DNA from 2 places in the Ochrobactrum quorumnocens genome. Region 2 is predicted to be linked to the other one. Evidence: predicted binding sites of a transcription regulator. Region 2 holds the regulator's gene; the other holds the start of a gene.
The links. The regulator LexA, encoded in region 2, represses DNA repair genes until DNA is damaged. The targets are predictions, from matches to a motif close to TGTTCNNNNTGTGTTCNG.
Positions count from the first base shown of each region.

Region 1: the regulator LexA is predicted to act here: its motif matches at 10,618-10,635, upstream of CES85_RS11490 (PA0069 family radical SAM protein).

Region 1 is NZ_CP022604.1:425,708-440,863, forward strand. Features, by position in the region: gene CES85_RS11430 (Hsp70 family protein) at 1-1,301, shown strand, start outside; gene CES85_RS11435 (hypothetical protein) at 1,319-1,732, opposite strand; gene CES85_RS11440 (L,D-transpeptidase family protein) at 1,789-2,331, opposite strand; gene CES85_RS11445 (DUF5086 family protein) at 2,341-2,793, opposite strand; gene CES85_RS11450 (cell wall hydrolase) at 2,999-4,291, shown strand; gene CES85_RS11455 (AtpZ/AtpI family protein) at 4,623-5,021, shown strand; gene CES85_RS11460 (F0F1 ATP synthase subunit A) at 5,128-5,877, shown strand; gene CES85_RS11465 (F0F1 ATP synthase subunit C) at 6,051-6,278, shown strand; gene CES85_RS11470 (F0F1 ATP synthase subunit B) at 6,428-7,045, shown strand; gene CES85_RS11475 (F0F1 ATP synthase subunit B) at 7,056-7,535, shown strand; gene CES85_RS11480 (DMT family transporter) at 7,621-8,514, opposite strand; gene rnhB (ribonuclease HII) at 8,593-9,255, opposite strand; gene CES85_RS11490 (PA0069 family radical SAM protein) at 9,421-10,575, opposite strand; gene CES85_RS11495 (glycosyltransferase) at 10,684-11,202, shown strand; gene CES85_RS11500 (hypothetical protein) at 11,244-11,474, opposite strand; gene CES85_RS11505 (4-(cytidine 5'-diphospho)-2-C-methyl-D-erythritol kinase) at 11,691-12,602, opposite strand; gene CES85_RS11510 (membrane protein) at 12,667-12,852, opposite strand; gene CES85_RS27800 (S49 family peptidase) at 12,983-13,858, opposite strand; gene nhaA (Na+/H+ antiporter NhaA) at 13,961-15,139, opposite strand; gene CES85_RS11520 (putative quinol monooxygenase) at 15,150-15,156, opposite strand, start outside.
Region 2 is NZ_CP022604.1:1,215,808-1,230,963, reverse strand. Features, by position in the region: gene lpxD (UDP-3-O-(3-hydroxymyristoyl)glucosamine N-acyltransferase) at 1-438, shown strand, start outside; gene fabZ (3-hydroxyacyl-ACP dehydratase FabZ) at 431-904, shown strand; gene lpxA (acyl-ACP--UDP-N-acetylglucosamine O-acyltransferase) at 913-1,749, shown strand; gene CES85_RS15395 (LpxI family protein) at 1,730-2,626, shown strand; gene lpxB (lipid-A-disaccharide synthase) at 2,623-3,810, shown strand; gene gltA (citrate synthase) at 3,873-5,165, opposite strand; gene gltX (glutamate--tRNA ligase) at 5,460-6,881, opposite strand; partial or broken gene CES85_RS15375 (ComEC/Rec2 family competence protein) at 7,132-9,632, shown strand; gene lexA (transcriptional repressor LexA) at 9,886-10,611, opposite strand; gene CES85_RS15365 (molybdopterin molybdotransferase MoeA) at 10,733-11,947, opposite strand; gene moaC (cyclic pyranopterin monophosphate synthase MoaC) at 11,971-12,447, opposite strand; gene trpC (indole-3-glycerol phosphate synthase TrpC) at 12,451-13,251, opposite strand; gene trpD (anthranilate phosphoribosyltransferase) at 13,268-14,287, opposite strand; gene CES85_RS15345 (peptidyl-prolyl cis-trans isomerase) at 14,308-15,156, opposite strand, start outside.

The DNA.
Region 1 (15,156 bases), 790 kb from region 2:
TTAATGGCGTGACCTTGGGCATCGATTTCGGCACCACCAATACGGTGCTGTCTCTGGCATCCCCTGATGGTACGACTGCAGTGCTAAGTGTGCCGAAAGATGGCGTCGACATCACCGGCTATCGTTCGATTCTTTGCTTCTGGCAGGATCGCGAAACAGGACAGCGCACTTCAGAAAGCGGTCCGTGGGCAATGGATGCCTTCGTCAATGCACCCCATTCGACACGCATGCTTCAGTCCTTCAAGACGTTTGCCGCGCAGAAGTCCTTCACCGACACACCCGTTTATGGCAAACGCTTCAAGTTCGAAGATATTCTAGAGACTTTTCTAGAATCAGTCGCAACCCGCCTTGGCGACAAGCTTCCGCCCAGAGGCAATCGTGTCGTCGTTGGTCGTCCGGTTATTTTTGCGGGAGCGTCTCCTGATGAAGAACTGGCCATGCAGCGCTATGAAAAAGCGTTCCGTGCCTTTGGGTTCACCGATATCCATTATGTGTATGAACCTGTTGCAGCGGCATATTTCTATGCGCAGGAACTCAAAGCCGAATCGACGGTTCTCGTAGCTGACTTTGGCGGCGGTACGAGCGACTTTTCCATCGTACGATTTGAAGTGGGCGCGCAGGGCTTGAGCTTCACGCCGTTGAGCCAGACGGGTCTAGGCATTGCTGGTGACACATTCGATTATCGCATCATCGACAATGCGGTTTCACCGCTCCTGGGAAAAAATGGCGAATATAAATCTTTCGGCAAGCGCCTGCCGATACCCCGTCATTATTATGCGAATTTCGCACGGTGGAACACGCTGTTCCTTATGAACTCGCCTTCAACTATTCGCTCACTGACCGATCTTGCCAAGAATGCTGTCGATCCTGAACCGCTCGAACATTTCATCAACCTGATCGAGAACGACTATGGCTATGAGATTTATCGCGCTGTCTCAAACCTCAAAGTGCGGCTATCTTCGGAAAGAATATCCGAGCTTCATTTCAAGGCAGATGATTTCGAAATTAGGTCCGATATCACGCGCAACGATTTTGATAGCTGGATTGCAGATGACGTGGCCAATATCGAGCAATCAGTAGAGCAGGCTGTTGAAAAGGCCGGACTTACCTTCGATGGCATTGATCGGGTCTTCCTGACAGGCGGCACATCCTTCGTGCCTGCCATCCGTGAGGCTTTCGAAAAGCGTTTCCCCGACGCCATGGTCACAAGCTCGAACCAGTTTGATTCGATTGCCAATGGTCTGGCGTTGATTGGTCAGAGCGCCGATATTGAACGTTGGGCGGTTAAGCGGCCGGTTTGATCTGGTCGAGCCTCAACTCAGGCATCGGCGACAGTTCTTGCAAAACATTCTGCGATCTTTTCGTTAGCGCCAATGCCCTTGGCCCATTTCACAATCTCCGGCATTTCACTTTCGTCAGCGATACCGCCCCAAACATCTTTGAATTTTGGGACATTCGGTGAAATATCGAAGAAGAAGTAACCGGGATCGGCAACTGCCACGTCTGCATAAACAATCGACCACTTGTCATATTGCATGAACGAATTGATTTTAACCGAGGCTGGCTTGACCTTCTTGCCAAAGCTTTTGGCAATTAGCGCTGCATAATCCGCTTTCTGCTGTGTGCTGATTGTTGTCGTCACGCCGTCGCAAGCCGATTTCGCTGATGCGGCATGGGCTGACGTAAGCAATGCACTTAACATGAGTCCCAAAATGGATGCCGTCTTAATCATCCCGGTCACCAATACCCTCCATGACTATGTGTAGCTATGAGCTTAACACATATTTCTTAGGGTAAGATATTGATTGGCGTGCCGTTTGGTACCTTCGACCAGATTTCACGCATTTCCGTGTTGCTCACGCCGATGCAGCCGTCTGTCCAGTCCCAAAGATGGTGCATAGGAGCAAGCACGCCCCAGCCATTGGGCAGGCCATGGATCATGATATTGCCGCCGGGTGCATAGCCGGCTGTATCGGCGACACTCTGGTCTACACTGTTCGGATACGAAATATGCAGGCTTAGATGGGCCATCGAGCGTGGATTGCGCCAGTCAATGATGTATGCGCCCTCAGGCGTTTTCTGATCTCCCTCACGGCTCTTATGTCCACCGTCGCCATTGCCGCCGAGTGCGATTCGATAGGTGCCAATCACAGTACCATTGCGTAGCAACGTCATCCGACGCTCGCCTTTATAGACCTTGATGGCATCCGCCTGTTGTTCTGCGGGCAGAAGTTGTGGCGGCTCACCTGAACCGATGCGTACCATGACCTTGGTGTAGCCGAACAAGCCGACAGCGATGAGAACTACGGCGAAAAGGATTTTCTTGATCATATCGGTCGCTTATTTTTGGTCTGTGGCGCGTTCAAGGCAGTCTTTGATGCCCGTTTCACAAACGGGCGTTTGCGCACGGATTTCTGGATTGTCACGCCACATTTTGTATGTGACCCAAAACTCGACATCCTTGTAGGCATATGTTCCGGCACGTTTATTGTTGCGACTTTTCTCCAGCGCTTCGCCAGTGATCACTATATGATGTGCAAGCCGTTTGAACTCCCAAGGCTGAGCGCCCTTCTTATGCTCGAACGCTTCCAAGTGATAATATGGATCGTTATGAGCCGGATCGGGCTCCTGATGAATGACGGCCCAACGGGTAATTTTGGGTGTGTCGGTAAGGATCACGACGCGATCTAAGGTTTCAGCATTAGGACTTGAAAGCAGAAAGGGGAGGGCAATTAGTGCTGCCGCCGCTGCATTCAATGTCTTTTTGCCAATCATTTTAAATTCCTTTTGCATTCCAGATAAATCCAGCACGCTCCTGCCCAAATGCATTTGCTATTGGGACGGCTAAAAAAGCAAATGAAAACAAACCTTCCCGAGCTGTGTTAATTCAAAATTAATCAATATTTTCAAAGGGTAAACAAAAACGCGTTAACCATCCATCAAGGTTAATACTCCATTATTCGCTATAGTTAAGTAATCGTTGCGAGTGGAGTTTGCGGTGCGTCTTGGTTCCATACGAGCGCTGTTTGGCCGGTCTAAGGCCGTTGCCGAGCCGGTATGGCATTATCCGGTAACGGGCTATTGCCCCGAGGATGGTCGCTATTACGCTGTGCGTGCAAAGCCACGTCAGGTTGCGCGCAAGCCACATCGCTTCGTGCCGCTCATGCTGGCAGCGATCACCTACCTGTTCAACTCCAATGCAATCGCTTTTCAGGACATGGCAAGCCTTGTGCCGACCGCAGATGTCGCTGGTCATCGCTGGACAGCCTTTGTCGCCAAAGCTCCGGTTGGTTCGCTGCATCAGGCAGAAATGCCTTTTGTGGATGCAACAACAGTCACAGGCAGCATCGCCACCACCGGCATTCAGGTGCCGGGCATTGGCCGTGTCGCGCTTTCCGGCGGACAGAAGACAGCAAAACTTGGCGTCGATGATCCCAATCCGGATGAAAACCGCATCAATCGTGCGGACAAGACCGACCGTATCGTTTCGGTGAAGCCTAAGGCTCCGGCGCGGGCTTTCAATGCTGGCAGCATGTTTGAGAAAATCAGCATGATCACAGCGCCGCGTGAAAAGATTGATGCGCGTATGGCCTTCTCAAAATCCAGCATCGAAGGGAAGGAGGTTGAGATCGCAATGGCGTTCCACGCGGTCAAACCACCTAAACCCAAACAGGACATGCCTGTGCAACTGGCAAAGCTGATCAACAACAATGAGCCCGACGTTCTCGCGTTGGGCTATGCGCCTTCTAAGCCGGACTACGGCAAGACATCGCCCTTCGAAAGCATTCTGACGCCAGAAGCCGACGCGGGTCGTTTTGTGCCGCCGATCAGTGATCAGGATCACGCATGGGCGGCAACGCCTTTGCCCGCAGAATCGTTTGGCTCGAAAGAGCAGAAATGTCTTGCGGAAGCTGTCTATTATGAAGCGCGTGGCGAAAACGTAAAAGGGCAGGTCGCCGTAGCGCAGGTCGTACTCAACCGCGTGCGCAACCCGGCTTATCCGGGAACCATTTGCGATGTGGTTTATCAGAATCGTAACTGGCTCAATGCATGCCAGTTCTCATTTGCCTGCGACGGTCAAAAGCATCGCGTAACCGAGATGCCACAATGGCGTATGGCACAGCAGGTCGCCAAGACGGTGACGGCTGGTCAGATTTGGCTACCGGAAGTTGGTTCCTCTACCCATTATCACGCGACCTATGTCAGCCCGTTCTGGGCACCTACAATGAAGAAGATGACTAAGATTGGTCTTCATGTGTTTTACCGCACCTATGGCGGTGGCTGGAGCTGATTGTTGCCGTTTGTTCAGGTAGTTGGCTAAGAAATCACTTTCGGACACATTTATTTGTCTCGAACGTCGCTTGAAACGGATGCACATTGATGAATCTATGTGCCGAGGTTCGCTCAATTCGATTCCAATTTTGAGGCCGAATTGCTGCATGAACTCCGGCTTTGGGCGGAAAATGAGTCGCACCATCGGCTAAATCATTGCATTTCCTAGATAAAAAACCTTTTGAAGCAACTGCTTGACCGCCTTGACTAGCGCGCGGTGTGTCAATATGTTGCGCGCAACTTGGAAATGGGCTTTTACGGCCCGCATTTCTTGCAAAAAGGAGCTGCCAATGACGAGCGGCACTGAGCCCGGAAAATCATCCGGTGTAGGCAGGGATGTGGAACGCAAAACTGTTTCCGGGGGGCTGGATCAGCGTTTGAACCGCCTTGAGGCCGAACTGGCCAAAAAGGGGATGTTTAAGCCACCGGCTTCCGAGGATGAACGGTCGGAAACATCCAGTTCCGTCGCGCAAGCCATGAAACTCTCCAGCGAGTTTATTGCTGGTATTGTGGTCGGTGCGTTGATCGGTTGGTTTCTTGATCGTTACGCAGGCACGTCGCCATGGGGGTTAATTATCTTTCTCCTTCTGGGCTTCGGTGCTGGCACCCTCAACGTGCTCCGTTCCGCAGGTTATGTTGCCGATCAAGGCAATATTAAGTCTAGCGTGGAAAAGAGCGATAAGGAATAAGTCTTCGCGGACATCACGAAAATGTTCGCGTATAGACACGTAAGACATGCGGGCCTCTCGCCCGAGAATTAAACGCCTTAGGGCAGGAACGACAGACGAGGTAAAGGTGGCCAACGATCCGATCCATCAGTTCCAGGTTTCCCGGTTGATTCCGATCGACGTCGGTGGTTTGGACCTGTCGTTCACCAATGTTTCGGCCTTCATGGTCGCAACGGTGGTGCTTGCGTCAGGCTTTCTGTACTTCACGTCGTCGAGCCGTGGACTGATCCCAAGCCGCCTTCAGTCGGTTTCGGAAATGGCTTATGAATTTGTGGCGTCGAGCCTGAGAGATTCGGCCGGGTCGAAGGGCATGAAGTTCTTCCCATTCGTTTTCTCTCTGTTCATGTTCATTCTGGTTGCGAACTTTATCGGCCTGTTTCCTTATTTCTATACGGTCACCAGCCAGATCATCGTGACGTTTGCTCTGTCGCTGCTCGTCATCGGCACTGTGATTATCTACGGTTTCTACAAGCATGGCATTGGCTTCCTCAAGCTGTTCGTGCCAAGCGGTGTGCCGGGCATTATCGTGCCACTGGTCGTCGCCATTGAAATCATCTCGTTCCTCTCGCGTCCAATCAGCCTCTCGGTTCGTCTTTTTGCGAACATGCTGGCAGGCCACATTACGCTCAAGGTTTTCGCAGGCTTCGTTGTCTCGCTGAGTTCGCTTGGTGCGCTTGGTGTTGGTGGCGCGATCCTGCCTCTTATCATGACGGTCGCGATCACCGCGCTTGAGTTCCTGGTTGCATTCCTCCAGGCCTACGTCTTCACCGTTCTTACCTGCATGTACATCAACGACGCAGTACATCCGGGTCACTAAAGCATGTTGCGGAAAAGTGGGTTACCGGTTTTCCGACAACAACATGCGTAATGAAAATATTTAAAGCGCCTCGTATTGGTAAAATAAAAAACGAAGCGCTTTGAGGTTCTCGCCGGCGGGTTTCCGCCAGAACAGAAATCCGCACTAATTTGCAATCCAGAAGGAGCTTTAACATGGAAGCGGAAGCAGCAAAGTACATCGGCGCCGGTCTCGCCTGTTTCGGTATGGCCGGTACGGCTCTCGGCCTCGGCAACATTTTCGGTAGCTATCTCTCGGGCGCTCTGCGTAACCCATCCGCTGCTGACAGCCAGTTCGGCCGTCTCGTGTTCGGTTTCGCTGTGACGGAAGCTCTGGGCATCTTCTCGCTGCTCATCGCGCTTCTGCTCCTCTTCGCTGTTTAATAAACAGTCGCAAGAAACTGGCCTGCCGCGATCTGTATCTTGAAATGCAGCGCGGCTGGCCTTTGCATATGACGTCTAAGTGAGCATGTTTCTATAAATCCGGGACTTCTTTCCGGGAAAGAACATGCTGGATTGAAGGGGAAATCTGGATGTTCGTGTCCACGGCGTTTGCCCAAACCGCCACCGAATCGCAACCGGCACCAGCTGCTGGTGAGCACGGCGCAGCCGATGCTGTGCACACCGAAACCGGGGTCGCGCACGATGCCGGACACGGCAGCGGCGTATTCCCGCCGTTCGATTCCACCCATTACGCATCACAGCTTCTGTGGCTGGCGATCACTTTCGGTCTTTTCTATCTGTTTCTGTCTCGCGTGGTTCTGCCACGTATCGGCGGCGTGATTGAAAATCGTCGTGACCGTATCGCACAGGATCTGGAGCAGGCTGCCCGCCTCAAGCAGGATGCAGACAACGCCATTGCTGCTTACGAGCAGGAATTGGCCGCTGCCCGCACCAAGGCCGCTTCGATTGCCGAAGCTGCTCGCGAAAAGGGCAAGGGCGAAGCAGCGGCCGAACGCGCCACTGCGGAAGCCGCTCTTGAGAGCAAGCTTGCTGAAGCGGAAGAACGTATCGCCGCAATCAAGGCCAAGGCCATGAGCGATGTCGGTACTATCGCCGAAGAAACCACGTCTGCGATCGTTGAACAGCTTCTGGGAACCAAGACCGATAAGGCCGACGTGACCGCAGCAGTCAAATCCGCAAACGCCTGAGGAGACGACAATGGATTCAACATTTTGGGCGTTTATTGCCCTCCTCCTCTTCATTGCACTGATTGTTTACCTGAAGGTTCCAGGCATGATCGGACGCTCGCTCGATGAGCGCGCCGAGAATATCAAGAAGGAACTGGAAGAAGCCCGCACTCTGCGCGAAGAAGCTCAGCAGCTTCTTGCTGAATATCATCGCAAGCGCAAGGAAGCGGAGAAAGAAGCTGGTGACATTGTCGCCGCTGCTGAACGCGAAGCAAAGGCGCTTCTTGAAGACGCAAAGCGCTCGACTGAGGAATTTGTTGTTCGTCGCAACAAGCTCGCAGAGCAGAAGATTGCAACCGCTGAAACCGATGCAATCAATGCAGTCCGCGCTTCGGCTGTTGATCTGGCGATCGCTGCTGCCGGCAAGATCGTTGCCGACAAGGTTGATACGAAGGTAGCAGGCACCTTGTTCAAGGATGCGCTCGGTCAGGTTAAGACCAACCTGAACTAAGCTCAGTGACTTACTGAAATTTAGAAAACGCCGCCTCGAAAGGGGCGGCGTTTTTGTTTGTCCGATTGAGAGACCAGCCAAGTTTTTACGGTATTCGCCTCGCTGGTAATGTCATCGCGACGACGCCTGCAATCACGAATGCCAATCCCAACCATGCGGTTGATGTCAACCTTTCTCCCAGAAAGGTTACGCCAATACCGACACCGATGGGGACGCGGAGATAGGCTTGCGCTGTGGTGCCGACCGAGCCCAACGTCTGAATAAGCCGGAAATATATAGTGAAAGCCGCCGCGGTCGAAAACACAGCAAGGGCGAGCAATGCGAAGAGCGAGTTAGCGCTGGGTGTCAGGGTCCATGGTCGGTCGATGACGAGGCTCAACGGGATCAGAATGATCGCGCCGCTGATGAGAGACCCTGCTGCAGGCAACATCGGATCAAGGCCCTTAAAATTTCTGCCAAAGATGGCGGCACCTGCATAGCAGATAGTCGCAGCGACAATTGCAAGCTGTGCCCACAATTCGTTGCCCAGTCCAGCAAGCGCCTGCACGCCGATAATGAGACTGGTGCCTGCAAGACCTGCCGCAACGCCGAACAGCCTGCGGCTGGTTACAGCCTCGTGTCGTGTGATCAGGAGCGTGATGAGAAATGTAAAGATCGGCGTCGTTGAGTTAAGGATCGCCGCAAGACCTGCATCAGTCGTCTGCTCCGCCCATGCGATCGCGGTAAAGGGTACGACGCTGTTAAGGCAGGCCTGAAACAGAAAGCGCTTCCAGGTGAGGGCATCAGTCGGCAGCTTCAAACCGCGCAACCGGATTATGACGATGAGTATAAGGCCTGCAATCAGTGTTCTGGTAGCGATTAGTGTAATTGGCGGGATTGTCTCTACGCCGATCTTGATGAAGCTGTAGGACGCTCCCCATAGAGTTGCCAGCAAAAGCAGCAATCCGAGTTCGACGGCGATATTGGTTTTCTGGATCATTCTGGTCCTGCATGTAAGAACGGCCTCATTGCTTCTTAGCAGCTTGTCGCCTCACACGTTTCGGTGCACACCGAACTGTCAGCAGGAATAGCGCCCCTTGATAGGTGCAAATGTATAGCGGTGAATTCCCGGAACCGGCCCCACTGCTTCAATGGCTGAGCGATGTTTGACCGTGCCGTAACCGGCGTGGACCTCAAATCCATAGGGTGTGTGAACAGCACCGCTGCGAGCCATCATACGATCTCGTGTAACCTTTGCCACGATGGAGGCAGCAGCAATGGAAATGGAGCGTTGATCGCCTTTCACCAAGGCGGATCCGGGGCAAGTCAAGCCTGGCGGCACGTCGCGTCCATCAATCAACGCATGACAAGGCTTGAGAGTAAGGCCTAGAAATGAACGGCGCATCGCCTCGAGCGCCGCTTTGCGAATATCGCTGGCGTCAATGCTGCGCGCACTTAAGCTTGCGACTGAGACCGTCAATGCCTTGGCAAGAATGATCTCATATAGCGCGTCGCGCTTGGCAGCCTTAAGCCGCTTGGAATCATCCAGTCCGTCAGGCAAATCATTGGGATCAAGCACCACAGCCGCTGCAACCACTGGGCCGGCCAAAGGTCCGCGTCCCGCCTCATCGATGCCAGCAATATGAAGAAGGCCGCTTGCCAGATGTTTCTTCTCTTCCGAGAAGTCTGGTGCAAGCGGGATGTCGAAAAGGAGCGGAGAATCAGAAGACAAGCGTTTCATTTGGCGGCAATGCTCGCATTGCTTCTGGTTCTCCGCAAGGTCCCTGCCGAGGAAGGTGGCGTAAAAGCAGGGACCTTCCGTCTGAAATGGACATCAGACGGGGATTAAATACGCAGCGCGTAACTCATGCAAACTGCTCACGATCGAGACGGTGAGCGCGCAAGCTTAAAAAAGCGAAAGCTGCTTGCCACCTTTTTCGACCGGCTCAAACAGATCTGTCCGAAGATGAAGCCGTTTAGAATTGAAACCGAGCTTGCGGGCAGCGATCTCAAAGCGGCGTCCGATCTGCCAGGCATAAGGCCCAGTGCCACGCATCCGTTTGCCCCATTCGGCATCATAATCCTTGCCATCACGCATGGAACGCACCAGCGACATCACATGGCGATAACGATCAGGGTAATTGCGCAAGAGCCAATCCTTGAACAAAGGCGCCACTTCCAACGGCAGACGCAAGAGGACATAGCCTGCTTCGCGTGCGCCTTGTGCGTAAGCCGCATCCAGAATACGCTCAATTTCATGATCGTTGATGCCGGGAATGATAGGGCCCATCATTGCATTTGTGGGAATGCCAGCATCGGTGAGCTTGCGAATGGCCAGCAAGCGCAATGTCGGCGTCGAGGCGCGCGGCTCCATTGTGCGGGCAAGATTGGCATCAAGTGTGGTCACTGAAAGTGCAACCTTGGCGAGGCCTTTCTCTGCCATGCGGCTCAATATATCGATGTCGCGCACGACCAATGCCGATTTGGTAACAATGCCAACGGGATGATTGGCAGCTTCCAACACCTCGAGAATCTCGCGCATGACGCGCCATTTTTTCTCAATGGGCTGATAAGGATCGGTATTGGTGCCGATGGCTATGGTCTTTGGCTGATAACCGGGCTTTGCCAGTTCCCGTTCAAGCAAGCGTGGTGCATCGGGCTTGGCAAATAGCCGGGCTTCGAAATCAAGGCCCGCTGAGAGTCCCATATAGCTATGCGTTGGCCGTGCAAAGCAGTAGATGCAGCCATGCTCACAACCGCGATAGGGATTGATGGACCGATCGAAACTTATGTCAGGTGAATCATTGCGTGTGATGATGGTACGCGGCTTTTCAACCTGAACATCTGTCTTGAAAGGTGGAAGGTCTTCAAGCGTCTCCCAGCCATCGTCAAATTCATGTCGTGTGGTGGGTTCAAATCGTCCGGTGGGATTGATGCCTGCACCGCGTCCGCGGCGTCGTGAATGATCAATGCGCAGGCCTGCTTCGCTCACAAGCGCATTGGCATGTTCCGCGCGCCCTATTCCGAATGCTGCTTTATCTGCCTGCTGGATGATTTCCATAACCGACTCTCTTGTTGATGAATCTATTCCTATCGCAAAGATCGGAACAAAGCAAGAACATATAAGAAGGCAGCTTTTCGACCACAGGGTCTTGATATAGAACGGATCATGCTTTCTGTTCTTATCGTCACTCAAAATTCTGAAAAGCTTTTGGCGAACACGTTGTCGGCATTGGTGCCCGCAGTCGTCGAGGGGCTTTTGCGTCGCGTTGTCGTTGTCGATCGAGGCTCGACCGATGAGACAAGGCTGGTGGCAGAAGGTGCAGGCTGTGCCCTTTATAGCGAAAATGAGTTGAGCGAGGCGCTTGGTGCGTTGCGAACGGAGTGGCTGCTGGCTTTGCAACCTGGGGCAACATTGTCGGATGGCTGGGAAGAAGCTGTGCGTCGCCATATGGGTGCAAGTCGGGCTCCGGCACGGTTTACTTTACCGCAAGAGGCGCGCTTGGTATTGCTTGGTAAGCTCTTTGCGCGCAAGTCATCCTTGGACTCTGGTTTGCTCATGAGGCTCGATGCATTCAAGCCGTTGCCATCGAGTTGGCTCGAACTGGCAGACTTGCCGCGCCAGTTGAAGCCTGTGAGGTTGCCGCAAATCATTATGCCCCCACAAACAACAAAAGGCGGAGCCTGAAGAGGCTTCGCCTTTTTGTATCTGACCTGCTTGCGCCGGTCTTAGTTTTGATAGCTTGAAGGCGATGCATCACCAAAGCGATGAGCGGAGCCGTCCTGATAGGTAGTCGTCTGACCAATCGAAGCGGTTGCCGTGTTATCAACCTGCTGGGTTGCAACGGGTGTACGGTCATTTGCATAAAGATCGGCAGGTTCGCCAACACGTGGATTTTCAGCGAAAGCAGCACCGGCGCTAAGAGCAACGGCTACGGCAGCAAGAGCAAACTTTTTCATTTTCTATCTCCTAGAATTTGGGAAGCGACGGTGTGTTCGTCGTTTCGATGATTGAGAGATAGGCCTTTCAAAGGGCTGCGCCTAGATCGCAAATGGTTCACGCATTGTATTCATATAAGTAGACAATAAGCCTTGAAATTGGCTCAATCGACCAATGAGGCGCAATTTATTCAAGTATATGTGAACAGTATGAGGTAGAAAAGTGGCTATCTGACGTCAGAACGACGATGCAGTTGTTTGGGTGGAAACCACAAACCAGTCAGGCTCTTGCGCCCGAATTTTGGAAGCCGCATCATCCGCGCTTTGCTGGTCGTTGAAGATGGCAAAGCACGTCGCACCCGAGCCCGACATCTGTGCAAAAAGTGCGCCTCGCATACGCAACAGATCAAGCTTATTCTCGATTTGTGGAGCAAGTGTCAGCGCGGCGGGCAGAAGATCGTTGCGGGTTGAGCCGAGATAGGCACAGATGGTTTCTATGTCGCTTTCTGAAGGCGACGGGAGGGAAGAGTTGTCGCGCTTTGTCAACGCTCCGAAGACATCGGGTGTTGCAACAGCAGTGCCGTCATTAACAAGCAGCAAGGGAAGAGGCGGCATTTGCGCGACCGTAGTCAGGTGTTCACCAATGCCGCGCGCAACAAGTGGAGTGCCAATAGCCGCGCCATGCAAACACATAGGAAGGTCAGCACCGAGCTTGAGGCTAAGTTCAGTCAGTGTGTCTAAGTCGAGGCCGAGTTGCCAGATTTCATTGAGCGCAAGAAGTGTTGCTGCTGCGTCGCTTGAGCCACCACCAATGCCTGAAGCCACTGGCAGGTTCTTTTCAAGATGAATGGCAACGGGCGTGAGATCGCGACCCGCATATTGCTTCAATGCATCGCGTGCCCTGATGACCAGATTGCCGCTATCAAGCGGTATGCCATGCGCAAAGCGCCCATCGATGCTGAAACTGTCATGATGCGCTTCTTCAATGCTTATGCGGTCGCCATAATCGGCGAACACTACCAGCATGTCGAGCAGATGATAACCGTCATCCCTGCGCCCTGTTACATGCAGCGCGAGATTAATCTTGGCCGGTGCCACACGATGAACAGGATGACGAACCAGAGTGGCGGCCTCAACAAAATGATGCATTCAGAAAAGCAGTAATTTAAGCCGTTAGAACAGCCCTTGTGCGCCCATTACGGCGCACGACGCCTTAATCTTTTTTGACGTAATATTCGCCGGTCTTAGGATCCTGAACGAGCGTGCCGTGAGCGCGGTTCTGCGCTTCTTTTTCTGCCCGGCGCACGCGCTGGGTAACGCGTACCGCTTCGCGTTTGAACGAACGATAGCCGTACCAGGCGGCAGCGATGATCAACAGCAGAAAGATAAGCTGGGGCATGGCCTCTAGTCCTCAGGCTTGCACAAGATCTCGAAAATGCCATTTCGGGATCACGCAGGGAAAAGTCTTGGCGAATAGCATAACACTGATCCGCCCTTTTATGCATCATATCATGGTGAAACGATGGAATTCAAAGCCCATATCGTGCCCAGAGTGCTTTTTCTTCGGCAACCGACACTAAGCCCTCACCAAGATTGGCTGCAATACTGGCTGGATCTAGACCCAGACCTAGGCTCATTTCGACGCTTGGTGCCTTGCGTCCAAGCAATCCGCGCTTTGGCTCTATGAGTTTGAGCTTCACCTTGTCCCCGTAAGTCTTGCGCAAAAAACTGCGCATATCGCCAATCCCGTCGATAAGACCGATTTCCTTGGCCTTTATGCCGGTCCAGAACATACCCGTGAATAGATCGGGGTCATTTGCAAGCTTGCTTCCGCGACGTTCCTTCACCATGTCGATAAAGGTCTCGTGGATTTCAAGCTGAAGCTTTTTCAAGCGATCAATATCTGTCTTTTTCTCTGGCTGGAAAGGGTCGAGCACGGCTTTGTTCTGGCCGGCGGTATAGACACGACGCTCAACACCGATCTTTTTGAGCAATTCCGGGAAGCCGAAAGATGCCGAAACGACACCAATAGAACCAACGATAGAAGAGGGGTCGGCAATAATTTCGTCACCTGCAAGCGCAATCATATAACCGCCTGATGCGGCAGCATCCTCAACGAAAATGAAGACACGTTTCTGATGCTCATCGGCCAAATCGCGGATGCGGCGATAAATAAGACGCGACTGAACCGGTGAGCCTCCGGGCGAATTGACAGAAATGGCAACAGCCGGTGTCTCCTTGTCGGTGAACGCCTTTTCCAGAACGCCTGCTGCGGTGGCAAGCGAGAGTGCTGGCCGGAAAGAAGAGCCGCCAGTCATGATGGCGCCATGCAGGCGCACAACAGGAATCTCAATTTCTTTTTTGCGAAAACGACGCGGAATGAAACGGGTCAATATTCCAGACAAATCAAACTCCAGTTGAAAAAGCTTCTTCACTCAAATGTAGAAATCAATCTCGGAAATACAAAGAGAAATGCCCGGAAAATTGTTCCGGGCATTCATTGCGTATCACTTTTTCGGCTTTGCCAGCATTCTCAGCATTACGTAGCCGCATATTGCCGACAAGGCGGAGCCGGTGAGAACCCCGATTTTCGTTTCGGCTTGCAACAGTTCCGACGGGAACGACAAGAGGCCGATGAAGATGCTCATTGTGAAGCCAATACCGCACAGAACCGCAACGCCATAAAGCTGAGCCCAGCTTGCGCCCATTGGTTTTTGTGCCAGCCCTGATTTGATCGCAAGCCAAGCTGCGCCAAACACGCCTATCTGCTTACCGATAAACAGACCAAGCATGATGCCGAGCGGCAGCGTATCAAAGATGATGGAAGGGCTCATCCCCGCAAAGGAAATACCTGCATTGGCAAAGCCGAACACGGGAACGATGAAGAACGCAACTGGCTTCGCCAATGCATGTTCGAGGATATGGAGCGGCGAGCTCATATCGTCTGGCTTGGCCTTGGCAGGCTTGAGCGGGATCATCAGCGCCGCCACGACCCCTGCGACAGTCGCATGGACACCGGAATTGAGCACAAAGAACCACAACACGGCCGCACCGATAAGATAAGGCAGCAATTTGGCTACGCCGAGGCGGTTCATGGCAAACATCACCGCAGCCGTTGCGAAAGCTGCGCCAAGATAGGGCATGGAAATTTCGGCAGTGTAGAAAATTGCGATGATGACAACAGCCGCCAGATCATCAAGGATCGCAAGCGTTGCCAGAAATACCTTGAGGCTCGAAGGCACGCGTGAACCCAGCAGCGATAAAACGCCGAGTGCAAAAGCAATGTCGGTGGCAGATGGTACAGCCCAGCCACGTACTTTCTCCGGGTCGCCATAGTTGAATGCGACAAAAATCAGAGCGGGGAGAATAACACCACCCGCAGCGGCAATCCCTGGCAACATGCGATTGGGCCAGCTTGCAAGCTGACCATCGAGAAACTCACGCTTGATCTCAAGCCCGACCAGCAGGAAGAAGACGGCCATCAGCGCATCATTGATCCAATGCGCAATGCTGAGTGGCCCAATGTAGAAATGCAAAGCGTCGAAATAGGCCTTTGAGAAAGGCGAATTCGCGACGATGAGTGCAAGTGCTGCGGAAAGCATAAGCGCTATGCCACCGGCTGATTCACTATCGAGAAAGCGACGCATGATGGAAATGGGGCGAACGGGCTTCGGATTGGACGTCATTATTTTCTTTTCAGGTT
Region 2 (15,156 bases):
CCCAGAGGCCTTGAAAAGGTGCCTCAGCTTGGACGCGTTATCCTGCAGGACGATGTCGAAATCGGTGCAAATACCACGATTGATCGTGGTGCTTTAAACGATACCGTGATCGGTGAGGGTACTAAGATCGATAATCTGGTGCAGATTGCGCATAACGTGCGATTTGGCCGATTTTGCGTTGTGGCTGCACTTTGCGGTATTTCGGGAAGTGTTGTTATCGGTGACCAAACCATGATCGGCGGCAGTGTAGGCCTTGCCGATCACGTGGTTATCGGTTCGCGTGTACAGATTGCTGCGGGAAGTGGCGTAATGAATGACATACCCGATGGTGAGCGTTGGGGGGGCGTCCCTGCTCGGCCAATTAAACAATGGTTCAGAGATATCGCGAATATCCGGAGCATCGGGAAACCAAGAAAGGAGCAATCCTCTGATGAGTGATGCTAATCAGAAGAAGCTGGAAACCGCAGATATTCATGCAGTTATGCGTGCGCTCCCGCATCGATATCCATTTTTGCTGATTGATCGTATCATCAATATTGATGGCGATGAATCTGCGACAGGCATCAAGAATGTCACGTTTAATGAGCCGCACTTTACCGGCCATTTTCCTGACAAGCCGATTATGCCAGGCGTTCTTATTATCGAAGCCATGGCCCAGACAGCTGGTGCGATCACTGTTCTCAAAAAGGGCACAGACGCGCCTAGCCTTGTTTATTTCATGACGATCGACAAAGCCAAGTTCCGTCGTCCGGTGGTTCCGGGCGACCAGCTTCACCTTCACGTGAAGAAGATAAAACAGCGCGGAAACATCTCTAAATTTGAGTGCGTGGCGGAAGTTGATGGCGTAAAGGTTGCCGAAGCTGAAGTTGCCGCGATGGTTGGCGTAGCCGAAGAAAAGGCGTGAGTACCTCAATGAAGGAAACTTTTATCCACCCTACAGCTCTCGTCGAGCAGGGTGTGGAGCTGGGACGAGGCGTATCTGTCGGTCCATTTTGCCATGTTCAGTCTGGCGCCGTCGTCGGTGATGGCTCGGAACTGATGAGCCATGTTGTCGTCACTGAGGCGGTAACGCTTGGTGCTGGCGCAAAGGTTTATCCGCATGCCGTTCTCGGTTGCGATCCACAGAATGGAAAGCATAAAGGCGGTCCGACCAAGCTTATCGTTGGCACAAACTGTCTTATCCGCGAAGGTGTCACCATGCATCGCGGTTCGGACAGCAGTCGCGGATATACAAGCGTTGGCGACAATTGTCAGTTTCTTGCTTATGCACATGTCGCTCACGACTGCGATGTCGGCGATCACGTCACATTCGCCAACAACGTGATGATCGGCGGGCATGTGGAAATCGGCCATCATGCCATTCTTGGTGGCGGTTCCGCTGTTCATCAGTTCACGCGCGTTGGTCATCATGCGTTTGTTGGCGGTATGGCTGCACTCGCCCATGATCTCATTCCCTACGGCAGTGCTATCGGCAACCACGCCTATCTGGGTGGTTTGAACATTATCGGCATGAAGCGTTCGGGCATGCAGCGAAAAGATATTCACAATCTGCGCCATGCAGTGCATATGCTGTTTGATCGTTCTAAGCCTGTTCGTGAACGCGCGCAGGACGTTTTGAAGGCATTTCCTGACTCGGACGGTGTGGCTGATCTTATCTCCTTCATTCTGGTGGATAATAAACGCGCCTATTGCACTCCACCGCTCGGTTCATCCGTTGGCGGAGCGATGGATGACGGTGACGACGCTTGATAGCGGGCAGAGCGTGAACAAGCGCCCCCGCACTGCTATTATAGCTGGCAATGGCCTATTGCCGATTAAGGTGGCCGAGGCTTTAAAGGCGGATGGAAATCCGCCTTTTGTGCTTCCGCTGCGTGGTGAAGCTGATGCTTCGCTCTACGAATATGATCATCAGGAAATCTCGGCTGTCGATTTTGGCATGTTGATGCGTGCCATGCGTTCCGCTGGCGTTTCGCAGGTGGTTCTTGCTGGTGGCCTTCGCAATCGGCCGCACCTGAGCGATTTGAAGCTTAACTTGCCCACAATCCGAGCGATGCGGTATGTTCTCGTTGCTCTCAGTCAGGGCGACGATGCGTTGTTGCGGGCTTTTATGCGCCTGCTAGAGCGATACGGCTTCAAAATGGTAGGAGCGCACGAAGTCGTGCCAGACCTGTTATCGCCAGAGCCTGCACGCTGTCTCACACGATTGACACCGGATTCGCGCGAGCGCCGTAATATTACGCTTGCGATGGAAGCAGCTCTTCGGTTGGGGGAACTTGATGTCGGGCAGGGTGCAATCGCAGCCGGCGGACGGGTTGTCGCTCTTGAAGGTGCTGAAGGCACTGACCTGATGATTGAGCGCGTTTTTGCCCTACGTCAGGAAGGCAGAATTCCCAAGCGTGGCGGCGTACTTGTAAAAATGGCCAAGCCAAGACAGGATGAACGCGCCGATTTGCCAGCCATTGGCGTGTCGACAGTGGAAAACGCTGCACGCGCAGGGCTTTCCGGCATCGCGATTGAAGCGGGACGCACCTTCATTCTTGGGCTGGGAGAAACCTTGGCTGCGGCAAACGAAAAAGGCCTGTTTATCGAAACGATCAGTCGAAGCACAAAGGACACGACAGGGTGAGCAAAACCAGCCGGCCATTGAAAATCGCAATCGTGGCCGGAGAGGAATCCGGCGATCTACTTGGTGCCGACCTGATTGATGCTCTTCGCAGCCAGACTGACAGGCTGGTCGACATCGTTGGCGTTGGCGGCGAGCATTTGACCCAGCGCGGATTGAAAAGCTTTTTCGATCCGCATGAAATTGCTCTGATGGGCCTTGGTGCGATCCTCAAGAATCTTCCCGGTCTTATTCTGCGTATCCGACAGACGGCGAAGCGTATCGTTGCCGAGAAGCCTGATTGCGTTCTGCTGATTGATAGCCCTGAGTTTACGCATCGGGTTGCAAAGAAAATAAGGGCGACGGATTCTTCGATCCCAATTGTGAAATATATCGCACCGAGTGTTTGGGCCTGGCGTCCACAACGCGCGAAAGAAATGCGGGCCTATGTTGATCATGTTCTGACGGTGTTGCCGTTCGAGGTTGATGTGATGAAACGGCTCAACGGGCCGCAATCAACTTATGTCGGGCATCGTCTCAGCAGTTATGCACCCATCTTGGAGGTGCAGGCAGCGCAAAAGGCTGCCGAGCAGAAACGCTGGCCTGATGACACTCGTTGCTTGCTGCTGCTTCCTGGCTCGCGTCGCGGGGAACTCCAGATGCTTATGGAGCCGTTCGGCAAAGCGGTTGCCGAATTGGCGACACGTGTGGAAAAGCTGGAAGTCATCCTGCCGACATTGCCTCGTATTGAGGAAACAGTGCGTGAGATGTCCAAGGACTGGGCAGTTAAGCCGTTGATCGTGACGGGAGACGAGGCAAAATGGCAGGCTTTTGCTCGCGCAGACGCGGCATTGGCTGCATCGGGCACAGTCTCATTGGAATTGGCGCTGTCGCATATTCCAACCGTTCTTTCTTATAAAGCGGATTGGTTTGCGCGTCAGTTTCTGATCTCCAAAATTACGATCTGGAGTGCAGCACTGCCTAACATTATCGCAGATGCGCCTGTTGTACCGGAATTTTTCAATGAATCCGTGAGGCCCGGCAACCTGGCGCGCTACATCGAGCAATTGATGCAGAAAGGTGCTTTTCGGCAAGCTCAGCTTGATGGCTTCGATAAGGTGACGTCGATCATGGCTACCGAGCGGCCATCAGGTGAGATCGGTGCGCGCGTTCTACTTGATCTTGCTGAAAACGGCAGAAAGCGCTGACCTTTAAAATCGTTACAAACAAAAACCCCGGCAATTTGCCGGGGTTTTTTATTGTGCATGGATTACTTACGCTTTGCGACTGGTACGTAATCGCGTTCTGCAGCGCCGGTGTAGAGCTGACGCGGACGACCGATCTTCTGTTGTGGATCTTCGATCATTTCTTTCCACTGTGCGACCCAGCCAACTGTACGGGCGAGCGCGAACAGAACCGTGAACATTTCGGTCGGGAAGCCGAGCGCCTTCAGTGTAATGCCGGAATAGAAGTCGATGTTTGGATAGAGCTTCTTTTCGATGAAGTATTCATCGGTCAGAGCGATCTTTTCCAGTTCCAGAGCGACGTCGAGAAGCGGATCGTCCTTGATGCCGAGTTCACCGAGAACCTCATGACAGGTCTTCTGCATGATCTTGGCGCGTGGATCGTAGTTCTTGTAAACGCGGTGACCAAAGCCCATCAGACGGAATGGATCGTTCTTGTCCTTGGCACGGGCGATGAATTCTGGAATGCGGTCAACCGAGCCGATTTCAGCAAGCATGTTAAGCGCGGCTTCGTTTGCGCCACCATGAGCAGGGCCCCAGAGGCAGGCAACGCCGGCTGCGATACACGCGAACGGGTTTGCGCCTGATGAACCGGCCAGACGGACAGTCGACGTCGAAGCGTTCTGCTCGTGATCTGCATGCAGGATGAAGATACGATCCATAGCGCGGGCTAGAACCGGATTGACCTTATATTCTTCGCAAGGAACGCCGAAGCACATGTGTAGGAAGTTCGACGCGAAATCGAGGTCGTTCTTCGGATACATGAACGGCTGGCCGATGTGATACTTATAGGCCATCGCAGCCAGCGTTGGCACCTTGGCAATCAAGCGGATCGAAGCGACCATGCGCTGATGTGGATCGGTGATATCGGTCGAGTCGTGGTAGAACGCAGACATTGCGCCAACGCAGCCTACGATCACGGCCATCGGATGCGCATCACGACGGAAGCCTGTGAAGAACTTCGTCATCTGCTCATGGATCATCGTGTGACGGGTCACGCGATAATCGAAATCAGCTTTCTGAGTTGCCGTTGGCAGTTCGCCGTAAAGCAGCAGGTAGCATGTTTCGAGGAAGTCGCCGTGTTCAGCAAGCTGATCAATCGGATAGCCACGATAGAGTAATACGCCTTCATCGCCATCGATGTAGGTGATCTTGGATTCGCACGAAGCAGTCGACGTGAAACCAGGATCGTAAGTGAAGGCATTCGCATTCTTGTAAAGTGGACCGATGTCAACGACGTCCGGCCCGACAGTGCCTTGTCGTACAGGCAGGTCGAACGTTTTGCCGTCGAGGGTAAAGCTAGCTGTCTTATCTGACATCGTGTTTCCTTTCGTGTCCACTTTGCCGTCTTTGCGACGGCTGAATTTTAATCGTCGTTATAACTTGTCTTTCGCAAATTCCGAATGTTTCCCGCTTGCGCGGGAAACTTGCTAGTGGTCTTTTTTATTCCGATACTTGTAACCGAAGGGCGCAAATGTCGGAATCAGACCACTAGTTTTGAACGTATTATCCAAACGATTTCGACCGCCAAACTATCCCAATGATTTTGCGATGCAATGCGTAATTTGGACTAATTAAGCCCGTTTTGTCACGTCAGCGTGAATGCTAACAGTTCAAACGATTTGATCTTTTATGCGTGCAAGTGACTCTTCACGACCGAGCACAAACAGTACATCGAATACACCCGGAGATGTAGCGCGACCCGTAAGGGCAGCGCGCAGTGGTTGTGCCACCTTTCCAAGCTTCAAGCCTGTGGCTTCAGCATGGGTGCGAACCGCCGCATCAAGTGCTTCCACAGTCCATTCTTTGACTGATTCCAGATGCGGAAGGGCAGCCGCCAGCACTGCTCGGCCTTCGTCATTAAGCAGGGATGCGGCCTTTTCATCAAATGCAAGTGGGCGCTTGGCGAAGATGAACTTAGCACCGTCTGCGAGTTCGACGAGTGTCTTTGCACGATCTTTTAGACCGGGCATTGCTGTGAGAAGCTGTTCACGGCCTTTGTCGTCCAGAGAGGCTTCAAGTTCTTTGCCGCCTTCGATCTCAGGCAAGACAGCGATCAGAGCATCAAACAGTGCCTTGTCGTCGCTGTTGCGCATATAGAGGCCATTGATTGCTTCCAGCTTCTGGAAGTCAAAGCGCGCAGCACCTTTGTTTATATCCTTCACGTCAAACCACTCGATCATCTGTTCGGTCGACATGATTTCATCGTCGCCATGGCTCCAGCCAAGGCGAACCAGATAGTTGCGCAGAGCTTCCGGCAGATAACCCATGGCGCGATATGCATCGACGCCAAGTGCGCCGTGACGCTTGGAGAGCTTCGCGCCATCCGCACCATGAATGAGCGGAATATGCGACATCTGAGGAACTTCCCAGCCCATCGCATCATAAATCACCGTCTGACGCGCAGCATTGGTCAGATGATCATCGCCGCGGATAATGTGGGTGACGCCCATATCATTATCATCGACGACAACGGCGTGCATATATGTTGGCGTACCGTCGGAACGAAGGATGATGAAATCATCTAAGTCCTTGTTTGGGAAACGAACATCACCCTGAACCGCATCGCGAACAAGGGTTTCACCTTCCTGCGGTGCCTTGATTCGGATGACCGGCTTTACACCTTCTGGTGCTTCGGATGGATCGCGATCACGCCAGCGACCATCATAACGCGGTGGGCGGCCTTCGGCACGTGCCTTTTCGCGCATGTCTTCCAGTTCGGCTGGTGTCGCATAGCAATAATAAGCTTTGCCTTTAGCGACCAGTTCTTCGGCTACTTCGCGATGGCGTGGGGCGCGTTCAAACTGTGAGATGGCATCGCCATCCCAATCAAGACCTAGCCATGTGAGGCCATCGAGGATCGCTGCCGTTGCAGCATCAGTGGAGCGCTCACGATCTGTATCTTCGATGCGTAGCAGCATCTTACCGCCGCTATGCTTGGCATAAAGCCAGTTGAACAGGGCGGTCCGGGCTCCGCCAATATGTAGGAAACCCGTGGGCGAAGGGGCAAAACGGGTTACGACCGGTTTCGACATGACAGCTCCACTATAACAGGCCTCGTTGGGCTGCAGCGGATGCGCAGTGCGAGGCGGAATTTTGAATATGTAGCGCCCGATTGCACTCAGTCTACGGGCGTCAAGGATTCTCGATGCGGGAACCCTCTCGATTTTGGCTGGCGTTCATGTACCATAGGCAGCACAGCGCGCAAGGGCTTGAAGTTTCTTTCGCGCTAATCCGGTATTCTTCTTGAGAAATCGGGGAACACTTTTGCAGTCAGGCGGGGGCATGACGAGCATAAGCGAAACGCAGGAGATTAATGAACGGGTGTTTGTCAAAGACATGCCCGACGGTCTTGCGCGTTCCTTATTGCCCGAACCATGGCTACCTTATAAACCAACTGAACAAACACCGCCAGTTCAGCCGTCAAGACAACAAACACCGTCTGAACGGCTAACGGCGCTGGCATCCATTGTCCGGCAGAATTTTTCTGCAGCCATGACGCGGGAAATCGGCAGAGGGATGTTTTTCCTACTGTTTCCGGTTTTCATGGGTGTTGGAGCGGTTATCTATTTTTCAGTTTCGTTCGAACCTGCGTGGCTGCCACTTTTTTCGGTTCTCACAGCGTCTGTTCTTATTCGTCTTCTTTCTCGCAAACACTTCCTCGTATCGCAGCTTCTGACGCTCGTGATGGCACTCCAGCTGGGAATAATTGCGGGAAAGATCGAAACAGAGAGACGCGGAACCCAGATGCTCGGTTCCGAAGTGGCGACCCGCGTTACGGGGAGGGTAGTTGCTCTCGAATATCGGGACAATGGCAGCTGGCGCGTCACGCTTGACTTGATTGAAACGCAAACGCCCAAGTTGCGTTATTCGCCGCAACGCATCCGGATTACTGCGCGCGATATTCCAGCTTCAACGACAATCGGAAGCGGCTTGAACGGTTTTGCACGTCTGCGCGTGGCGTCCGGTCCGGTGCGGCCTGGAAATTACGATTTTGGCTTTCACGCTTATTTCGGTGGGATCGGCGCAAACGGCTTTTTTCTGGGGACGCCGAAAATTGTAGATGTACCCGGCCCAAGTAATATGGCCGCAAAAATTTCCGGTTCTATAGCACAGTTACGCGTACATGTTTCAGAGCGGATTGCAGAGGTGTTGTCCGGTGAAGATGGCAGCGTTGCAGCAGCGCTGATCGCCGGCGAGCGGGCGGGGATCAGTGAGGAGACAATGAGCATCTGCGCAAGGCTGGGCTTGCGCACATCCTATCGATTTCTGGCTTGCATATGGTGTTGGCTGCAGGAGTGGTCATGATGTCGTTGCGGTCCCTGTTTGCCCTGTTTCCGGCCTTCAGCGCGCGATACTCCGTCAAGAAATATGCTGCTTTTCTGTCGCTGCTGAGTTGTACGTTCTATCTCGCCATGTCTGGAGCCGATGTGGCGGCACAGCGCAGCTACGTGATGATTGCTGTGATGCTTTGCGCGCTTCTGGCTGACAGAGCGGCTATCAGTATGCGCAATCTGGCGATTTCAGCGATAGCGATGATCGCGATCTCGCCGCACGAAATATTGGGTCCAAGTTTTCAGATGTCATTTTCAGCAACGGCGGGACTGATTGCGGCGTTCGCCTGGTGGAGTGAAAGGAAGGCCCGCAAACAGTCAGGTATGGAAAACCGCACGGCATCGCCGCGCGGGATTCTGTCAAGAATACTAGCGCCGACGATCGCCACAGCTGCGACATCAATTGTAGCGGGTGTGGCCAGCGGGATATTTGCCGCTTACCATTTCAACAATACCGCCCCTTTGGGGCTTGTTGGCAATGTACTAGCCTTGCCGGTTATTTCGATACTGGTGATGCCATTTGCAGTCTTGAGTCTATTGTTGATGCCCCTGCAACTCGATTGGCTGCCATTACAGGTCATGGGGTTTGGCGTTCTACTTGTGCGACATATTGCGGAATTCGTCGCCAGCCTATCGCCCGATGGCAATCCCGGTGTCATGCCAGTCATCACGCTCATTCTCTGGACAGTTGCGCTTTTGATTGCTGTTGTTTTCACAACTCGGCTGCGGTTACTGGCGCTTCCATTCGTTGTGTTGGGACTGATCGCATTCATTCGGACGCCGATGCCTGATGTTCTTGTCAGTGAAGATGCGAAGTTTGTGGCGGTGCGACTGTCGGATGGGAATTTTGCTGTTAATCGCAGCAGGCCACCGCAATTCACAGCACAGAACTGGCAGACAGCCTATCTGGTTGAAACGTTTGTTTCTCCGCACATAATGAAAAAACAGCCCGTTCCCGTTGATGAGAACGCTTTCCTTTGTGAGGACGGCCTCTGTACCATTCCCCTTCGGGACGGTCGAATGCTAGCCTATACCACCCAGGAAGACATGCGCGAGGTCGCCTGTAATGTGGGGGATATTGTTATTCTTGCTATTGCCGGAAAAAAACTAAGCTGTGAGCGGTCCAACGCGCTCGTGATCGGCAGGCAAGAATTAGCCCTCAAAGGAACTCTTGAAATAAGATTTGGACAAAAATTAAACGCAGACAAAGTGGCTCAGGCAAAGTTTTTGGGGCAAGAACCAGTCAGTGAGGGTGAGGCTTATCGTTTCGCGCCTGCTGTACCTCGGAATATCAGCGACTATGCGGACAAACTGAGCTTTTCAGTCGATGCACCTACAAGACCTTGGCATCTCTATCGACTTTATTCACGAGCGGCGCGCGGCTTGCCTGATCGTGAGTATCGGAAGAAAGCTGGAACAGAAAATGCAATCGGCTCTGATCTTCCGCAATAATTCCGGAGCGTTTCTTTGATTTAACAAAAAACGCTCTAAGTTTTTATCCTAGCGCATTTCCTGTTTAAGATGAATCGTTAGAAATTCGCCTAACTGTTTGTTTTTACGCATATCTTTATACCAAAACCGGTTCCAACTTTTGGGAGATATGCTCTAGTGCGCATCTTGTCCGAAAAATGCTTTACACATTTCAGGATGGGTAGATTCAATAGTTGAGAGCGTTCTTCGTGCGCCCAAGAGGGCGCACGGCGCTCTAGTAGCGTCGGATCAGTCCGATCAGCTTGCCCTGCACACGAACACGGTCAGGACCGAATATCCGCGTCTCATAGGCAGGGTTTGCAGCTTCGAGCGCAATGGACGCACCTTTGCGGCGGAAACGTTTCAGCGTCGCTTCTTCGTCATCCACCAGTGCAACGATGATTTCGCCTGGATTGGCTGTATCGCCGCGCTTGATGATGACAGTATCACCATCGAAAATTCCGGCTTCGATCATCGAGTCGCCCTTGACCTCAAGCGCGTAGTGTTCACCTGCGCCAATCATTTCTGGCGGAAGGCTGAGCGAATGGGTCTGATTCTGGATCGCCGAGATTGGTACACCAGCAGCGATACGACCCATCACAGGGATGGAAACCATGGTCGATACGTCGTCATTGGCTGTTGTCGGAGCAGGGCGCGCAGGCACGGGGGCAGGTGGCACCTTGCCCAGACTGCCTTCAATCACACTTGGCGCAAATTTCTTTTGCGAATTCAGTCCGGGAGCAATGGAATCTGGCAGACGGAGCACTTCCAATGCACGTGCACGATTTGGGAGTCTGCGGATAAAGCCACGTTCTTCCAAGGCCGTGATGAGGCGATGAATGCCCGATTTCGAGGCTAGATCGAGAGCCTCTTTCATCTCGTCAAAAGACGGAGGGATGCCCGTCTCTTTAAGACGTTCATGAATGAACAGCAGAAGCTCGTGCTGTTTACGGGTCAACATGCGCTACACCCTCCAGACCAGAATCAAATAAAAACAAAACCAGAACGAACACTATATGTTCCAGTCTTGTTCTGCAATGGTTTTAAAATGATTAACGGACTGGCGGAATTGGATAGGTTCGTTACAGCATCAATATCAAGCACGATTCACCGGTCGCTGCAGCTGGTGCATTTTCATCTCTGATTAGCAGCGCATTGGAGCGGACTAAGGCAGAAAGCATCGACGAATCCTGGAGAGGAAAAGGTGTTGCGATCAATGTTCCATCAGTGTCCTGTTCGACTGTTGCCCGAACAAAATCGCGCCGGTGATCATTAGAATTCATCGCCTGACCAAGCTTTGCGGGACGAATATCTGCGGTCAAATCCGTGCCGGATAGCTTGGCTACCAATGGACGTAGAAATACGAGGCCGCAAACGAGGCTAGAAACAGGGTTTCCCGGCAGGCCGATGACGTGCACTGTTTTGCCTGAAACTGTCTTGCGGCCATACATCAGCGGTTTGCCGGGTCGCATAGCAATTTTCCAGAAATCGAGATCAACACCGCTGTTTTTCAACGCGCCATGCACGTAATCACGATCACCTACTGATGCGCCACCGATAGTGACAAGGATATCGATGCCATCGTCGAGCACTTGGCTTATCGCTGATTCGATTTTGGCGGGGTCGTCAACGATGATGCCCATGTCTTCAGGCTTGCCACCTGCGCGACGCACGATCTCGGCTATTCCCACGCTATTGGAGGCCACAATTTGATCAGGTCCGGGAATTGTTCCGGGTGGGACGAGCTCGTCGCCTGTGGCGAGAATGGCAATTCGCGGCTGCTTGAAAACAGAAATCGTTGCATTGCCGCTCGCTGCAGCAAGAGATAGCGCCGGGGCGTCAAGTTCGCATCCAACTGGAAGAACAGTGTCGCCGGGTGCAAAGTCGAGGCCCGCACGCCGAATGTGGCGGCCTTTATCGAGCCCTTGTTGGATCGTCAGTTTGTCACCAGAACGCTCGGTGTCTTCTTGAATGACGATGCAGTCAGCGCCAACTGGCATAGGTGCACCGGTGAAAATACGCACAGCTTCACCAGCGGCAAGCTTGCCTTCAAATCTTTTTCCAGCGGCCGATTCGCCGATCACTGTAAGTTCAATCGGATATTCAACATTCTGAGGCGCGATGAGCGCATAGCCATCCATGGCGGAACAATCAAATGGCGGCTGGAGTAGTTTCGCAGCGACCTGCTCGGCAACAACACGGCCTCCGGCTGAAGCAAGTGGTATCTGCTCAAAACCATGCGGCTCAGCGGCGCTTAGGATGCGGGCAAGTGCTTCATCGACCGGGAGAAGGGACATAGGGTTTCCTCTCGTCTGAATGTTCAGGCTTTCCAGTCGCCTGACTTGCCGCCGCTTTTTGCCGAAACACGGATGTCGGTGATCTCCATATGGCGATCAACTGCTTTGGCCATGTCGTAAATGGTCAGGCAGGTGACGGAAACAGCAGTCAAGGCTTCCATCTCTACACCAGTGCGGCCTTTAAGCTTTGCAGTAGCACGAATACGCAGACCGGGAAGTGTCAGATCAGGCTGGATATCAACCGATACTTTTGTCAACATCAGAGGGTGGCAAAGCGGAATAAGATCTGACGTTTTCTTTGCGGCCATAATGCCAGCGAGCCGTGCGGCGCCGATAACGTCACCCTTGGCTGCATTGCCTTCCAGAATAAGCGCCAGCGTTTCCGGCTTCATCCTGACTGCGCCTTCTGCCGTGGCCTGACGTTCAGTCTCAAACTTGTCCCCAACATCGACCATATGGGCAGCGCCTGTCTGGTCGATATGGGTGAGCTTGGTCGCCATATCTCAGGCCTTGCCGGTCAGAAGTTCGCGGGTTGCGGTCGCAACATCATCTTTGCGCATCAGGCTTTCGCCGATGAGGAAGGTGCCGATATTCGATTTTTCGAGACGCAGGCAATCATCATGGGTGAAGATGCCGCTTTCGCCGACCAGCAGGCGATCCGAAGGAACCATCTTTGCGAGACGTTCGGAAACCGCGAGGTCGACTTCAAATGTGCGCAGGTTGCGATTGTTGACGCCGACGAGGCGCGAAGAGAGCTTGAGCGCGCGTTCTGTTTCCTCTTCGTCGTGCACTTCAATCAATGCATCCATGCCGAGTTCAAATGCGGTTTCTTCAAGCGCCTTGGCGAGATTGTCATCGACGCTTGCGAGAATGATCAGAATACAGTCTGCACCCCAGCTGCGCGCTTCATAGACCTGATAGGTATCGAAAAGGAAATCCTTGCGCAGAGCTGGCAGAGAGCAGGCATCGCGTGCAGCCGTCAGAAACTCTGGTGCCCCCAGAAAGGATGGCTTATCGGTCAGCACGGAAAGACAGGCAGCACCGCCTTCTTCATAGGCCTTGGCCAGTGCCGGTGGATTGAAATCCGGGCGAATGAAGCCCTTCGACGGGCTTGCCTTTTTAATCTCGGCGATAAGCGCAAACTTGTTTGCAGCGCGCTTTGCTTCAAGTGCCTTCAAGAAGCCGCGTGTCGCAGGCTGATCCTTAGCCTGCGCTTTTACTTCTTCAAGTGGAAGGCGAGCCTTGGCGACAGCGATCTCTTCGCGCTTATAAGCTTCGATTTTCCGCAGAATGTCGGTGGACATGGTTTGATCCTCTCCGTCAGAGCGGTTTGTCGTTGGAGACGGCGATAACTTTTTGCAGGACTGCAAGTGCTGAACCGCTGTCGATAGATTGCGCGGCAAGAGCAATGCCGTCCTTCAAGTCTTTTGCCTTACCTGAAATGACGAGTGCTGCCGCAGAATTCAGCAACACGATATCGCGATAGGCGTTTTGATCTCCTTCGAGAACGCCAAGCAGAGCTCTGGCGTTTACTTCGGCTTCGCCGCCCTTGAGTTCCGACATATCGACACGGCGCAAGCCCACATCTTCAGGCTCAATCTCGAATGTGCGAATCGTACCGTGTTCAAGCGCTGCGATTTTCGTGGTGCCTGCCGTGGTCATCTCATCTAGACCATCGCCATAGACAACCCATGCGGTTTCAGAACCAAGTTCTTTGAGGACCTGCGCCAAAGGCTCTACCCATTCTGCCGAAAATACGCCGACCAGCTGACGCTTGACGCTTGCCGGGTTTGATAGCGGTCCAAGCAGGTTGAAAATCGTGCGGGTGCCGAGTTCAACACGCGATGGACCTACATGCCGCATAGCGGAATGGTGAGTCGGTGCGAACATGAAGCCAAGACCAGCTTCATTGATGCTGCGGCCAATCGTATCTGCATCGGCATCTATGTTGACCCCAAGGGCTGCGAGCGCATCGGCGGCACCCGAACGCGATGAGAGGGCACGATTGCCGTGTTTGGCAACGGGAATGCCTGCACCTGCGACGACGAAAGCCGAGCAGCTCGATACATTGTAGGAGCCGGACTGGTCGCCGCCGGTGCCAACGATATCAACAGCGTTAATTGGTGCGGATACCGGCAACATGCGCGAACGCATGGACGCAACAGCCCCGGCAATCTCCGGCACTGTTTCACCACGAACGCGGAGAGCCATCAGGAAACCACCGATCTGCGATGGGGTGGCCTGTCCGGACATCATGATGTCAAAGGCTGCTTTGGAATCCTCAAACGACAATGGATTACCGGAGGCAGCCTTGGAGATATAGGGTTTTAAGTCAGCCATTATTTCATGTCCGCCGCTGATCAGAAGGCCAATGCGTTGTTGATGACGGTCTGGTTGATCCGCACCGGATATTGCTTCTGCAATTCGCCAACCAGCTGTTCGAGAACGTCATCGGTAAGCGTGGTCGACAGATAGGTCTGCTGCTGTTCAGGAATTGCTTCCGGACCCGCAGCAGTTGGTTCTGTGACTTCGATAACCTTGAACAAAATCTGTGCATCGTCAGATGCAGCTGCAGCCGTACCTGTGTGATCGTTTGGCCCACGGAAGACCTGTGCGGTCGCAGCAGAGCTGAAATCAGCATCGTTGGTGTTCCGAGTGATGCCGCGCTTGGTCTGCTTTTCAACACCCGCTTCTGCGGCAATCGCGTCAAGCGTTTCACCGCCGTCGAGGCGCTTCTTCAGATTTTCCATGCGCTGGTTCAGGCGCTTCACAGCCTCGTCACCCTTCCATGCTGCTACGACCTTGTCCTTGACTTCGTCAAGCGTGCGGTCGCGAGCAGGGGTGGTGCCATCGATTTGATACCAAAGGTAGCCGGTATTGCCCATTGTCAGAGCGTCGTTGTCAAAGCCTTGTTCAGCTTGGAATGCAGCAGCGAGAAGCGCTTCGGAGTTTGGTAGTTCAACAGCGTTGCCGGCAGGATCGTTGCCTTCGGCATCAACGGATTCGATAGTGACAGTCTTGAGGCTCAAACCCTTGGCAACTTCGACCATGCTTGCGCCGTCTGAACGCTGCTGTTCGTAAGAATCGTGAATGCCGTTGATGCTGCTGATTGCAATGTTGGTTGCGACGGTATCGCGAATTTCGCCTTCAACGTCCGATAGCGACTTGACGTTCGCTGCATTCACCTTGGTGACACGGAGGATAACCGG